DNA from 3 places in the Trinickia sp. NRRL B-1857 genome. Region 3 is predicted to be linked to each of the others. Evidence: predicted binding sites of a transcription regulator. Region 3 holds the regulator's gene; each other region holds the start of a gene.

Region 1 (4,644 bases), on a different contig from region 3:
ACGGCCCGAAACGACGCGATCGGCTCGTCGCCGCAAGCCGATTCGCGTCGGGATCTTTAAAGATTAAAGTTCGAAGCCGTTCGCCATCTTATGGTCGATCCACACCATGCCTTCGCGCAGCGCCGCCAGCAGCGCGTCGCGTTCGACCGTCTGCCGTCCGGCATAGTTGAACTCATGTTCGAACTCACCGCACGCGCCGCCATGCGCGACGCATACGGTGCAGGCAAAGCCCTCGGGCACGGGCGAAGTACGTGCGGACACGCGCCAGCCGGGGCCCTCGACTGAACCGGAAAGTGCCATCGCGTCGGCTCCTCGATGGGGGGTGGTATCAATCGTTGCCGCCGGTGCTCAACCGATGTCCAAATCGTCGATCACCGCATGCACGCCCGGCGCGGACCAAGCCGCACCGCGCGCCGCCGACCGTTCGGCATACGAGCCGACCTTGCCCTTGAGCGTGACGGTCCCGTCGCGCACGTCGATTTGGATGTGTTTTGCCTCACGCTCGGCATGGCGCTGCAAGGCTCGCTCGATCTTTTCGCCGATATCGTGCGCGGCTTTGCCGCCCGCGACCGATATCAAATTAGATACGCCCGTCACGCCGCGCATATGACTCACCGTGCGCGTCGCGAGGTGACTCAGATGGGCGTTCGGCACCTCGCCGCTCAGCGTGACCCAACCTTTTTCGACTTGCACCTTCACCGCTTCTTCCGATAGGCCGACCGTCCAGCGCAACATCGCGCGCACAGCGCTCGCCGTATCTTCATCTGTTCGCACATCGGTGCTGGGCAGCCGCACCGCCATCTCCACGACGACGGCTTTGACGCCGGACACGCGCTGCGCGGCCTTTTCCGCGGCCAGTTTTTCGGCGTAGCTCGAAGGATGCCCGAGCAGGGTCACCACGCGCTCCTTGACCTCGACGCCGATGTCGGCCGCATTCACCGCGGGATCGTAATCGAGTTCCTCTTCGACTTCCTGCTTCAATTGCCTGTCCGTTTTCATCTCGCGCTCCTTGCGTATCGGGTTAGTGAATGCCGTATGAATGCCTCGGTGCTCTATGCGATCCCGCGAATTCCATAGTGCCGCGCCGGCCGCGCTCGCTACTGACCTGGGTCAACAATCGAGGCGATCGACTGCGCGGTTCCGCCCCGATCGCCGCCGGCGGCCCGCCTACGCCCCCGCCGATCGGTTGACTTGCGTCAAGCCCCTATCGATCGCCGTGCCTACACTCATAGTCACTCGTGATGACACCGTGCGCGAATGCACAGGGCGTCGCGGCTTTCTTCGGAGCGAGCGCAATGAGCTACAAAAGTCTTCTCGTCCACGTCGATACGAGCCAGGCAGCTGAGCGGCGGCTCGAATTCGCATTTCGCCTGGCACAGCGATTCGATGCTCGCTTGAGCGCGATTCTCACGCTGACCCAGCCGGAAATCAGCTCGTTCTATGTCATGGCGGGGTCCGCCGACTTTCTGGCCGAACATGCACGCACCAATCACGAACGGCGCGAATTGCTCGAACGGTTTTTCAAAGCCGAGGCGGCCCGCACAGGCGTGCCTACCGATTGGCGCGTCACGACCGCCTATGCCAACGAAGTCGTACCCGCTGCGGCGCGCTTCGCCGATCTCGTCATCGCGGGCCAATTCGATCCGAACGATCCCGACTCGCTCGTCGCCAATCAGTTTCTCGAGCACCTGATTCTCGATGCCGGCCGTCCCGTGCTTATCGTGCCCTATACCGGCACGTTCGCCACGTTCGGCACGCACGTCGTGCTCGCCTGGGATCAGAGCCGGGAAGCCGCCCGAGCCGTCGCCGATTCGCTTCCGATCGTTAGGACCGCGAAGCAAACGACGATCGTGACGCTCGGCGCTCAAGGCGGCGAGCCGCCAGAGAGCCGGCTGCCGGGCGCCGACATCGCCGCCGTCATTGCCAGGCACGCGGCCGAAGTCGCCGTGGACGAGTTGCCTACCGTGACCGCCGCCGAGGTGGGCGATACGTTGCTCTCGCACGCGGCCGATTTAGGCGCGGACTTGCTCGTGATGGGCTGCTACGGCCATGCTCGCTGGCGCGAGCTCGTGCTGGGCGGCGCCTCGCGCACGGTCCTGAAATCGATGACGATGCCGGTGCTGATGTCGCATTGACCGAGAAAGAAATAGGAATAGGAAACCGCCATGAGCTACAAGACACTGCTCGTTCATATCGACGATAGCGCGCGCAGCGAAGCGCGCACCGCGTTCGCCTGCGACCTCGCGCTCAAATACGGCGCGCATCTGATCGGTCTTTACGTCGTCTGCCAGGATGTATTGCGTCCGCTCATGACGGGCGAGGAAAGCCTCGATCTGGGCGCGAACGAAGCGCGCCATGCGCAGCGAATGAGCGACGCGCAAGCGCGGTTCACTGCGATCGCGCAGCGAACCGGCTGCCCGTTCGAATGGCGCGCCCCGAACGGGCCGTCGGTCGAAACGGCCGTGCTGCACGCCCGCCATGCCGATTTGCTCGTTCTCGGGCAGGAAGACCCAGAAAATCCCGCCACTCACATCGCGCGCTATTTCGTCGAGGACGTGATCATGAGCGCCGGACGCCCCGCCGTCGTTTTGCCGCACGCAGGACGTATCGCCACGTTCGGCGAAAGCGCGCTCGTTGCGTGGGACGGCGGACGCGAAGCCGCACGCGCGCTGGCCGATGCCGTGCCGCTCTTGAAGCGGGCACGGTTCGTTACCGTGGTATCGGTCAGCAAGCGGCCCGAGGATTCGACGCCCGACGAGATCGACGTGGCCGGCTACCTCGAGCGCCATGGCGTTCGCGCGAGCTTCGTTTGCGTCCCGCGCCAGTCCGGAATGGGGACGGGTGCCACCTTGCTGAACCAAATTAGCGACCGCCATGCGGACCTGCTCGTCATGGGCGCCTACGGCCATGCCCGAGCACGCGAGCGCGTATTGGGCGGCGTCACGCACACGCTCTTCGAAACGATGACCGTGCCCGTCTTCATGTCGCATTAGCCGCCGATCGATTTGTGTCGACCTCGGTCCAGTCCGGGAACGCGCAGATCAGACCTTTCGCGAGCGGTCCGATGGCTCGCTCGCGAATCGACTATCTGCGCGATCATTGCGCCCGCCTTCGTGCGGGCGCCTTTTTTTTCTCTGACCTATTCTGTTAAAACAATCGGGCCCGCGAACCGCCGAGGGGCGCCGACGTACGTGAATACCCGCGCCATTGGCATCCGAGCACGAATCGAGGAGAATTTGTCGTACGTCTGCGCAATGATGCTTTCGGCGATCGCAGACTAGTTTCCTGGCCCCGCCCCGTGCGGGAACGCGATGACCCGCAGGATGCGCATGCCCGTAGCTGGAACCTCGTCCCCTCCGCCCAAGCCGGCCGGCAACCAAGGCAAGGCTGGCGCACACCTGCGCGGCCCGCTGCTCGCGGCGGCGGTCACGGCCATCATCGTTTTCGTCTCATCCATCGTGGCGGCGTTCATCGTCCGCGATCATTTGCTCAATGTCGCGGAGTCGACTTTCAACGTGCGCGCCACGCACATCGATTCCGATATCCGGCGCGAATTGCTGCTTTGCACGCAACTGCTGCGCGGGGCGAGCGGCTTTGTCGTCGCGCAGGCGCAAGCGGCCGGCGACGGCACCCCTTCGGCCGACGCCTGGGATCGATACGTCTCGCGCTTGGACTTGGACGACGCACCGCCGTGCGTGCGCTCGCTCGGCTACGCGCAGGCCACCGCGATCGGCGCAAGTGCCGAATCGACGGCCGGTGCGACAAGCGGCGCGCTCGCACGTACGGTGCTGATGTGGCCGCCGCGCGGCGATGCGTTCGAAGGTGCCGATCTCGGCGTCAGCGACGTCACGCGCGCCGCGCTGATGCGCGCCGCCAACAGCGGACAGGTGGCCATGTCGATCCGGCAACTGCCGCGCGAAGCCACGGTGGAAAACGAGTCGAACGATAGCCAGGCCCGCGCGCGGGTCGACCTGTTCCTCCCGGTTTATCGCACCTCGCCGCCGCCTGCGCTCGTCTCGGCTCGACGAGCCTCGCTCATCGGGTTTACGATCGCCCGGCTCGACACCGAATACCTCTTCGCCAGCGTTGCCGCGCACGAGCCGCGCATGGGGCTGCGCGTATCGGGCGGCCAACCGGCAATACTGCTCTATCCGCCCGGCATGTCGGGCGGCCCCCAGGACGAAGGTCGCCTACGGTTTCAGCGCACGGATACGCTGCGCTTCGGCGGCGAAGCGCTATCGATTACGTTTGCAACGAACGATCCCGCGCTGGTCGAGTCGGCCGATTTCAGCGGAAGCGCCATCGTCGCGGTCGGCTTCGCGGCGGCGCTCGTCGCGGGCGCCGCGGTCTTCGTGTTCGTCCGCAAGCGGGGCATGACGCTTGCAGAAACGGGGTCGGTGCGATTGCGCGCATCCCAGGACGAAGCCCGCTTGATGGCGATCATTCGTTCCTCGAGCGAGGCCATCATTACGATGGATGAAAATCAGCGCATCGTCATGTTCAATCCGGCCGCCGAGCAGGTATTCCGCTGCTCGGCCATGGAGGCGATCGGCACTCCGATCGAGCGGTTCATACCGGAAAGGTTCCGGGTAGCCCATCGCAAACACGTCGAACGATTCGGCGAAACGGGTGTGACCGAACGCA
Region 2 (4,644 bases), 2.2 Mb from region 3:
GAATGCCGAGAAGACCGCGCCCACGGCGATCACGGCGGTCGACGCGCCCGTGAAGTACAGATGGTGCAGCGTGCCCAGGATGCCGCCGAACAGGAACACGATCGTTTCGAGAACGATGGCGCGATTGGCCGTTTCGATCCGGATCAACCCGAGGCGCGAGAAGATCAGCGCGATCACGGCGGTGGCGAACACTTCGAAGAAGCCTTCGACCCACAGGTGCACGAGCCACCACCTCCAGTACTCGATCATCGAATAGTGGGTGTGTTGGCCCCATGCGAGGGACGTCGAGTAGAACGCGCCGATGCAGGCGGCGGAGAGGAAGACCATGCCGATGAGGCCACGGCCGTTCGTTTCGCGGCTCTTCAGGGCGGGCAACAGCGCGCGACCCATCAGCAACAGCCAGAACAACAAGCCGATGAAGAGCAGGATCTGCCAGACGCGTCCCATGCTCGTGTAAGCGAGGCCTTGGTTGCCGATCCAGAAGGCGAAGTTGGTGCCGCGATGCTGAAGCGTCCCGAGCCAGCCGCATACGGTCGAGCCGACGACGATGAACAGCAGCGCGTAAAAGAGCACGTCCACGCCGAGCTTTTGCAGCTTCGGTTCACGGCCGGAGAGCAGCGGCGAGATGTAGAGTCCCGTCGCGAGCCAGGCCGTTGCGATCCACAGCACGCCCAATTGCGTATGAATCGTGCGGCTGACGACCCATGGCAGTATCTCGGCGAGCGGCAGACCGAAGAAGCTATGACCCTCGACCGCGTAGTGCGCGGTGATCGCGCCCATACCGACTTGCGTGAGCAGCAGGCCGATGACGACGTAGAAGTACTTCTTCGTCGCCCGCATCGAAGGCGTCGGCTTGACGTTGAACAGCGGGTCCTCCGCCGGGGTGGCGACGTGATGTTCGCCTTCGTCGTGCGAGGAGTGATACCAGATCATGCCGGCGATACCGGCGAGCAAGAGAATCACGCTGACGATCGACCACATGCCGTTGGCGACCGTCGGCTCGTTATCGACGAGCGGCTCGTGCGGCCAGTTGTTCGTATAGGTGATGCCCGTTTGGCCGGGGCGGTCGGTCGTTGCCGACCAAGCCGACCAGAAGAAGAACGAAGCCAGTGCGACGCGATCGTCCGCGCTCTTAACGGAATCGGCATTCATCGCATATTGATCGCGCAGTTTGTCGAGCGAGCGATCGTTGCCGAACAATGCTTCGTAGTGTGAAGCGACGTCGCGTGCGGCCGTGGCGCGCGCATCGGTCAGCGTGACGCGGCCGTTCGCGGCGTCGTATCGATTCGCACGCATCTCGCGCTTCAGACGGGCGTCGAGCATACCTTGCTGATCGGGGGCGAGGGCCGCGTAGGGTTTGCCGAATTGTTGATTGGCCGAGATCTCGCGCAGTTGCAACGCTTCGCGATGGAGCCAGTCGGCCGACCAATCGGGTGCGACATAGCTGCCGTGCCCCCAGACGGTGCCGAGTTGCTGGCCGCCGGCGGCGAGCCACACTTGCTGACCGCGTTTGATCTGATCGCCCGTAAACAGCGTCTGGCCGCTTTCGTCGACGACCGCGCTCGGAATCGGCGGGGCGGCCAGATAGATTTCCCTGCCGAGATACAGTAAAGCAGCGAACGATAGCAGGCAGACAAGGCCTAGCCATCTCCATAAGCGTCGTGTTGATTGCATATCCTCTCTCCTAGAGGGGTGAATGGCGGTGGCCTTCATCGTTCCGGACGAGCCGCCTGAGTCTGCTTAAACATACATTTCAGATGCATGTTAACGACGATAATATGTTTCCGTATTGATCTATGTAAAGGTGAGGATGTTCGGGGAGCTTCGCTTTTTACGCTTTAAACATTGATCTGCTATCGATGTTTAAAGGCGTTCATTGCTGTTTCGCGCCATTTCGCCGCAGGCCCTTGAAAGCCCCGGATTCGGGCGATAAAGCGGTGTTAAAGGGCGGTTTGCAGGGCGCGGCGGCCGCGCATGCCCTCGGCGAGGGAAACGATTCGGGCTGCCGGCAGCCGGCGAATCGCGCAGTACACCTCGCGCTCTTCCCAATCGGCATATGCGGGGTAGCGGACGGCGAACGCGCTCAGCACCTTGGGGCGCGCGGAAGTTTGACGTACGCGGATGGCGTCGAGCCACGGCCGTACGGTTCGCCACATGCGGGTCAGGGCGTCGTGTTCGGCGTCGAGCGCATCGAGCGATTGGGTGACCTGCGTATCGCGGAGCCGCCGCAGTGCCGGAAACAAGTCGCCTCGCTCGTCGGCGTGGTGCAGCGGCACTTCGCGCTCGAAGTAATCGAGGATGTCATGCGCGGTGGTGCGAGCGGACTCGTCGGGCCCGTAATGAATCAGGTGAATGTCGAGGCGCAGCATGCGCTCCGATAGACGGCGAATGTCGGCATGGCAGCCGAGCAAGAGTTGCATTGCTTCGGCGAGGCCGGGATGGTTGGCAAGATTGGGCAGTTGCATGCGCGGTACCCGCGAAAGGAATGCTTCTGCATTCTGGCAGGTGAGCGCGTGCTTTCCGCTGATGTAAATCAAGGGAATTCGAGGGGGGCATGCGACGAGGCGGCTTTGTCGTCGGCATCCGCGAACAGCGAACGCGCACCCTTTCCCCTTGCCTGCTTCCCACTTCCGTCTCCCTCCGTACAAACCCTGGGAAGCCACGCTTTGTGCCTTTGCGCTCAGGCGTTTGCGTGCGCCGCCGGAGCGCGGCTCGTCATCGGGCTATTGCCTCCGCGCCGCGAGCGCATTAATAATCGCGCTCGCACGAGCAATACCCGATCGCGGCGCTCGGGTTCTCCGGCGCGCGGCAGCCGCGCTCGGCATAGAGGAGGCGAGGCATGACAGAAAAGCACCGAATCTTGGTTTTGGACGACGATCCGCAAGTGCGCGAATGGCTGCACAAAGTGCTCGAGGAAGCCGGGTTCGACGTATCGACGGCCGATACCGCCGCGCGTATGCAGACCTGCCTTTCGGCGGCGCCGCACGCACTCGTGATTCTCGATCTCAAGCTGCGCGGAGAGGACGGCTTAACGATCGCGCGCGAACTGCGCCGCCAATCGAGCGTCCCGATCATCATGATGAGCGGACTCGGCGACGAAACCGACCGTGTGCTCGGGCTGGAGACAGCCGCCGACGACTTCGTCACGAAACCGTTTTCGGGGCGCGAATTACTCGCGCGCATACGCGCGCAACTTAGGCGCACCACTGAGCTCTCGATGCCGCGCGCGGCGAACGGCGCGCCCGCTAGCGGCCCCCGCTTCGGCTTCGACGGCTGGCTGCTCGACATGGCCTCGCGCACGCTGACGCATCACGGCGAGCCGTGCGCTTTGACCCAAGGCGAGTTCGCCCTCTTGGCCGCCATGGTGCAACACCCGTCGCGCGTATGGTCGCGCGACCAACTGCTCGAGCATACCCGCGGCTTCGATATCGACGTCTACGATCGCACGATCGATGTGCTGATCCTGCGCTTGCGGCGCAAGATCGAGCCCAATCCCGCGCAACCGCAGTACATCCGAACTCAGCGCGGCGCCGGCTACCTATTCGCCGCGCAAGTCGTGCGGGCCTGAGGCGATGCGCTCGCCCCTGGCCCGGCTCGCGCCGCCGAGCGTGCGTGCCAAACTCGTCGCGACGTTCTTGCTGCTGTTCGCGATCACGCTCGCCGTGGTCGTCGTCGGCGTCCTGGGCATGCGGGCCAATCAAAAAGCGCTCGACGAGTACGAGGGAGGCGTCGTGCCCGAGATCGCGCGCGCGCTCGAATTGTCGGACAAGGTCGCTCAGCTTGCCGCAGTCGCGCCGAGCGCGACTATGACGGTGTCGCCCGATCTCCTGCATAGCGATACCGACCTGCTGCGCGGGCTGTTGGCCGATATCCGCCGTTTGGCGCCGGACCCGCGCGGCAAATCGGGCGCCGATCTCGAGGTGCTCGACGATCTCGATGCGATCGACGAAGACTTGCCCCGGCTCCTTGCCGTCTCGGGCCGCCAGCGGCAACTCGCCGACGAGTTGACGAAGCTGCGCGGCACGGCGGACCGCATCGGCGATAGCATCGCGCGCCGCAAACAAATCGTCGCGCGCGGCGCGCCGACGCTGATCGAAGTCTGGGCGCGGACGACCGGCGCGCTACAGGCGGCCGATTCCGCCGAACTCGGCAGTGCCGAAAGCGATAATGAAGCGCTGTGGCTGCAAGTGCGCGCGCGCGGCGAAGACAAGCGCGAGCCCGAATTGGCGGCGGCCCTGGACCGGATCGATGGCGGCGAGCGCAGCGTCTTCGACCTCCGCCGAGAATTTTTGGCGACCGAGGCGCAGGCCAACTACCTCGTCACGCTGCTGCGCGGCCACGCGGACCATTTGAGCGGTAAGTCGGCGCACTATGTCGAACGCTTGCGGCAGTTCGCACACGAGCGCAGCGAGAAGGTCCGGCGCGTCGCGGTGTCGAGCCAATCGGGCTTGCTGTTCCTCGCCTTTGCGGGCGTCGCCGTGGCGCTAGCGGGCGTTGCCTATGTGAACCGCATCCTGCGCAAGCTGCAAGCGATGACACGGGTGATGGCGCGGCTTGCGGCCGGCGATGCGTCGGGGCAGATTCCGTCCACGCACCGCCCGGACGAACTCGGCGAACTCGCCCGCGCGTTCGAGGTGTTTCGGA
Region 3 (4,644 bases):
ATCCCGGCGTCGTGCTCCATCTAATCGAGGTGTGCGGCCTGTCGCACGAGGAACTCGGCACGTTGCTCTACCATCACTCCGGATTGCAGGGCGTATCCGGCTTATCGGGCGATCCGCGTGTACTGCTCGCGCAAGAACACGAAAACGAACGCGCCAAAGAAGCGCTTGCCCTATATGTCCATCGCATCGTGCGTGAGACAGGCGCGCTCGCTGCCGCCCTCGGCGGCTTGGACATGCTCGTCTTCACGGCCGGCATCGGCGAGCATAGCGCCCCGATTCGGGCGCGCATATGCGGCGCGCTCGGACTCTTCGGGATCGAACTCGACGATGAGGCCAATCGCGCGAATGCGCACGTCATCTCGCGCCCGACCAGCCGCGTCAAGGTCGTCGTCGAGCCGACGAACGAAGCTTGGATCGCCGCGCGCGCGGCCTGGTCGCTCGTGGGCGAGCGCACGCGGCTCGCTTGATTTGGATCAGCACACGCCAGTGCGTTGCCGCCGATCATAAAGGCGTTACTTCTTATTAAACGACGAGGCACCGACATGTATAAACGCATTCTCGCGCCGATCGACGGCAGTGAAACGTCCGCGCGCGCATTCGATTCGGCCCTGCGCCTGGCACGTGAATTCAACGCGGAAGTGTTCCCGCTTTACGTTGTCGACGTGCCGCTCGTCGGCGCCGACGCACCCGGCTACGATCCGTCGATCGTGCGCGACGCGTTGTTCGAGGAAGGCTCGCGCGTGAACAAGGAGGCCCTCGCGAAGATGGAACGCGAAGGCGTGACCGGCACCCCCAAAGTCGTCGAAACAAGCGCACTCGGAGACGATATCGCGCACAGCATCTTGCGTGTCGCCGTCGAAACGGGCGCCGATCTCGTCGTCATGGGAACGCATGGCCGCCGCGGATTTCGCCGTCTCATACTCGGTAGCGTGGCCGAGCGCTTCCTACGCATCTCGTCGCGCCCTGTGCTATTGGTTCCGGCGCACGACGCCACGGCAGAAGTCGCTCCCGCACCGGCTCGATAAACTTCGCACGATTCGATGCGAAGCGCCCGCACCTAAACTTAAACGAACTGCGCCGGCCCATCTCACGATCGGCCGGCGCAGTTTCGTTATCGTTGCCATGCGGATTTCGTCTCGAGCCGAGTCCGGTTTGATGGCACTCGGCCCTATCGCGCAACGATTAGAGGGTATCGGCTTGCTCGTCGGCCTGCTTATCGGGCGTATGCCTTACGAGCAATACGGGTATATGCGCTTTGCGTAGCAGCGCCTCGGCCACGCTGCCGAGCAGCACGCGACGCATGCCCTGCCGGCCGTGCGTGCCCATGACGATGAGGTCCGCTTCGCACTCGTCCGCCGCGCGTGCGAGCACCTGGGCGATACCGTCGCCGTAGGCGTCGAGCGCGCGCGCGACGCCGCTCACGCCATGCTCGCGCAACAACTCGCGCGCTTCGTCGAGCGCCGCGGTCGCCGCATCGACTTGCACCGTATCGGCGCCTTGCTCGGGCATATAAACCGCACCGACGTCGACAAGCTGCGGTGCGTGTTCGACCACGAACACGGCGACGATTTCCGCACCCGACGCCTTGGAGATCTTGATGGCTTCATCGAGGGCGAGACGCGCGCCACGACTGCCGTCCACGGCAGCCAGGATCCGTTTGTACATAAGTTATTCCTCCTGGGCCTATCGCCCATGGTTTTTATGCTTACGGCATACAGTCTGCGTCCGCTACGGAACATCGGACTTGACGGCGATCAACGGTCCATTCGTCGGGCTTATTACATTTACCACGCGTTGATGTAGGACAACCCTTACAAAGCTTCCACAACACTTACCGCAGTTTCATACGCCGCCGATTTCTTTATAGCGCCCGACCTCCGATACTGCCAATCAAGAGATGGACTTCTCGCGCTGCTTTGCGCTCGCGCCGCCCTTTTGAGGAGGTCGTATGTTCAACGAAGCAACCTTCGCCGCCGATGTCGCGACGGCGCCAAGAGAATCCGCCTCGGCTTGCGCGCCCCCCAAGGGAGTCGAACGCCGCACCGCGCAGCATTGCGCGAGCTGCTCGATGCGCTCCGCGTGCATGCCGCAGACGCTGAGCGCACAGGAGCTGACGCGCTTCGATTCGATCGTCAGCGCAACGCGCATCATCAAGCGCGGCGACGCGCTGTATCGCGCAAACGATACCTTCCAAAGCATCTACGCGATCCGCTCCGGATCGTTCAAGACCGTCGTCATGCATCGCGACGGCCGCGAGCAGGTGACGGGCTTTCATTTGGCGGGCGAAGTCCTTGGGCTCGACGGCGTGTGCACCGAACACCATAGCAGCGACGCCATCGCCATCGAAGACAGCAGCGTATGCATCATTCCCTACGCGCTGCTCGAGTCGATGTGCGCCGAGTCCAAACGTCTTCAACAGCAGGTTCTGCGCATGATGAGCGGCGAAATCGTCCGCGAATCGTCGCTCATGATGCTGCTCGGCACGATGAGCGCCGAGCAACGCGTTGCCGCGTTCCTCCTGAACATGTCGAGCCGCATGAAAGCGCGCGGGTATTCGGCGGCCGAATTCAATCTCCGGATGACGCGCGAGGAAATGGGCAACTTCCTCGGTATGAAACTCGAGACGGTGAGCCGCATGTTTTCCAAATTCCAGCGCGACGGACTCGTGCAATCGCACGGCAAGCAAATCCGTATCGTCAATCTCGACGAGTTGGGGCGCGTATGATCTCCGCCCGCCCTTGCGATGGTATCAGTTGCTCACGGCGAGCACTGCCGCGCCTGCGAGTCGTCCTTCTCTCAGGTCGGCCAACGCCCGATTCGCTTCGGCCAGCGGGTAGACCGTGGTCGCGATGTCGAGCGCGATCGTATCGGCGAGCCGCATGAATGCGTGACCGTCGTCGCGCGTGAGATTCGCCACCGAGACGATACGGCGCTCGCCCCAGAGCATGTCGTAAGGGAACGACGGGATATCGCTCATATATATCCCGCCGCAGACCACCACCCCACCCTTGACCACGGCGCGCAACGCCGTGGGCACGAGCGCGCCGACCGGCGCGAAGATCAGCGCCGCATCGAGCGGGCGAGGCGCGGCCTCGTCGCTCGCGCCGGCCCAATTCGCGCCTAACTTGAGCGCGAGCGCCTGCGCCGCGGTATCGCCCCGGCGCGTGAACGCATAGACCTCGCGGCCCTGATGACGCGCTACCTGCGCCACGATGTGCGCCGCGGCGCCGAATCCGTAAATGCCGATGCGCTCGGCATCGCCCGCCATCGACAGCGTTCGATATCCGATCAACCCCGCACAGAGCAGCGGCGCGGCCTCGATGTCCGAATAACGCGCCGGCAGGCGAAAGCAATATCGGCTGTCGGCGACCGTTCGCTCGGCGTAGCCGCCGTCGATCGTATAGCCGGTGAAGCCCGGTGCATCGCAGAGATTTTCCTTGCCGCGCGCGCAAAACGGACAATGGCCGCACGAATGCGCGAGCCAAGGTACGCCGACGCGTTCGCCCAAAGCGAACTGCGTCACCCCTTCGCCGAGCCCCGCCACGATCCCGACCACCTCGTGCCCCGGCACGAGCGGCGTCTTCGGGTGCGTCAATTCGCCGTCCACGACGTGCAGGTCGGTACGGCAAACGCCGCAGGCGCGCACGTCGATCAGAACTTGCCCCGGCCGTGGCCGCGGCTCGGGCAGATCGCGCAGTTGCAACACGGGACTACGTCCATCGAAGACCATTGCTCGCATTTCGCTGCCTCCCTCGGAAACCGACGGTTGCCTGAAGTGTTTCACCCGCCTCGTTCGCCGTTCATTTCAGCGCAATTCGTCTGGTTTGTCTTGATGCAGAGCAAAGCGATCGCCGTGCGCACGCGTCACCATCGTTCATGACGGGTGCGGTGCGCCGCCAACGTCGCGGCAACGACGACGGCCATGAGGCCAGTACTCACCACATGCATTCCTCTAGGAGGCTTTGCGATGGATACACACATTCAAGACGCTTGGTCCGTCGATGCGAGCGCACTGGCGGCCGATGCCACCCCGGCCGAGAAGCTGCGGTTCGCGCTGCGATACGCGGTACTCGCACCGTCGAGCCATAACACCCAGCCGTGGCGCTTCATCGTCGACGGCGATACGGTCACGTTGAACGCCGATCGCCTTCGCGCACTGCCCGTGGCCGATCCGTACGACCGGGAGCTCGTCATCAGTTGCGGCGCCGCGCTGCTCAATCTTCGCGTCGCCTTGAGCCGCTTCGGGCTCGCCTATGCCATCACGCTGTTTCCGTCGCCGGCCGACCCGGACATGTTGGCAAGCCTGCGGCTCGTACCGGGCGGACATGTCGACACGGGGCTCGCCGATTTATTCGATGCGATCACGGCGCGGGTCACAACGCGGCTCCCGTTCTCAGAAGCTCCCATCGCGCCGGAAGTCGGCGCGCGACTGACGCAAGCGGTCCAGGCCGAGGGCGCCGAGCTGGCCTGCGTCCATGCCCACGAGGCGCGCGTGCGGCTCGCGGAATGGATCGCCGAGGCCGATCGACGGCAATTCGACGACCCGCGCTTTCGCCGCGAGCTAGCCGGCTGGATCCATTCGAGCCGTCACGACGACGGAATGCCCGCTTATGCGGAAGGCTTGAGCGCATTGCTCGATTTCGC

Evidence for each region. Region 3 encodes FNR, which switches genes on or off when oxygen is low (the NO sensors DNR and NnrR bind a similar motif). Its sites were predicted from a motif close to TTGATNNNNATCAA; they were not measured.
Region 1: a site for FNR is predicted at 1,187-1,200, ahead of AB1286_RS24285 (universal stress protein). Genes of this name have one in related genera too.
Region 2: a site for FNR is predicted at 2,524-2,537, ahead of AB1286_RS11130 (hemerythrin domain-containing protein). Genes of this name have one in related genera too.

What each region holds. Positions count from the first base shown of each region.
Region 1 is NZ_JBFLUK010000011.1:722,441-727,084, reverse strand. It holds gene AB1286_RS24295 (UDP-glucose 4-epimerase) at 64-300, opposite strand; gene AB1286_RS24290 (BON domain-containing protein) at 349-999, opposite strand; gene AB1286_RS24285 (universal stress protein) at 1,296-2,135, shown strand; gene AB1286_RS24280 (universal stress protein) at 2,166-2,993, shown strand; gene AB1286_RS24275 (sensor histidine kinase) at 3,330-4,644, shown strand, end outside.
Region 2 is NZ_JBFLUK010000001.1:2,500,758-2,505,401, reverse strand. It holds gene AB1286_RS11135 (nitric-oxide reductase large subunit) at 1-1,674, opposite strand, end outside; gene AB1286_RS11130 (hemerythrin domain-containing protein) at 1,941-2,465, opposite strand; gene AB1286_RS11125 (winged helix-turn-helix domain-containing protein) at 2,840-3,568, shown strand; gene AB1286_RS11120 (ATP-binding protein) at 3,573-4,644, shown strand, end outside.
Region 3 is NZ_JBFLUK010000001.1:326,159-330,802, reverse strand. It holds gene AB1286_RS01550 (acetate/propionate family kinase) at 1-467, shown strand, start outside; gene AB1286_RS01545 (universal stress protein) at 543-1,025, shown strand; gene AB1286_RS01540 (universal stress protein) at 1,183-1,665, opposite strand; gene fnr (fumarate/nitrate reduction transcriptional regulator Fnr) at 1,949-2,725, shown strand; gene AB1286_RS01530 (zinc-dependent alcohol dehydrogenase family protein) at 2,750-3,739, opposite strand; gene AB1286_RS01525 (Acg family FMN-binding oxidoreductase) at 3,968-4,644, shown strand, end outside.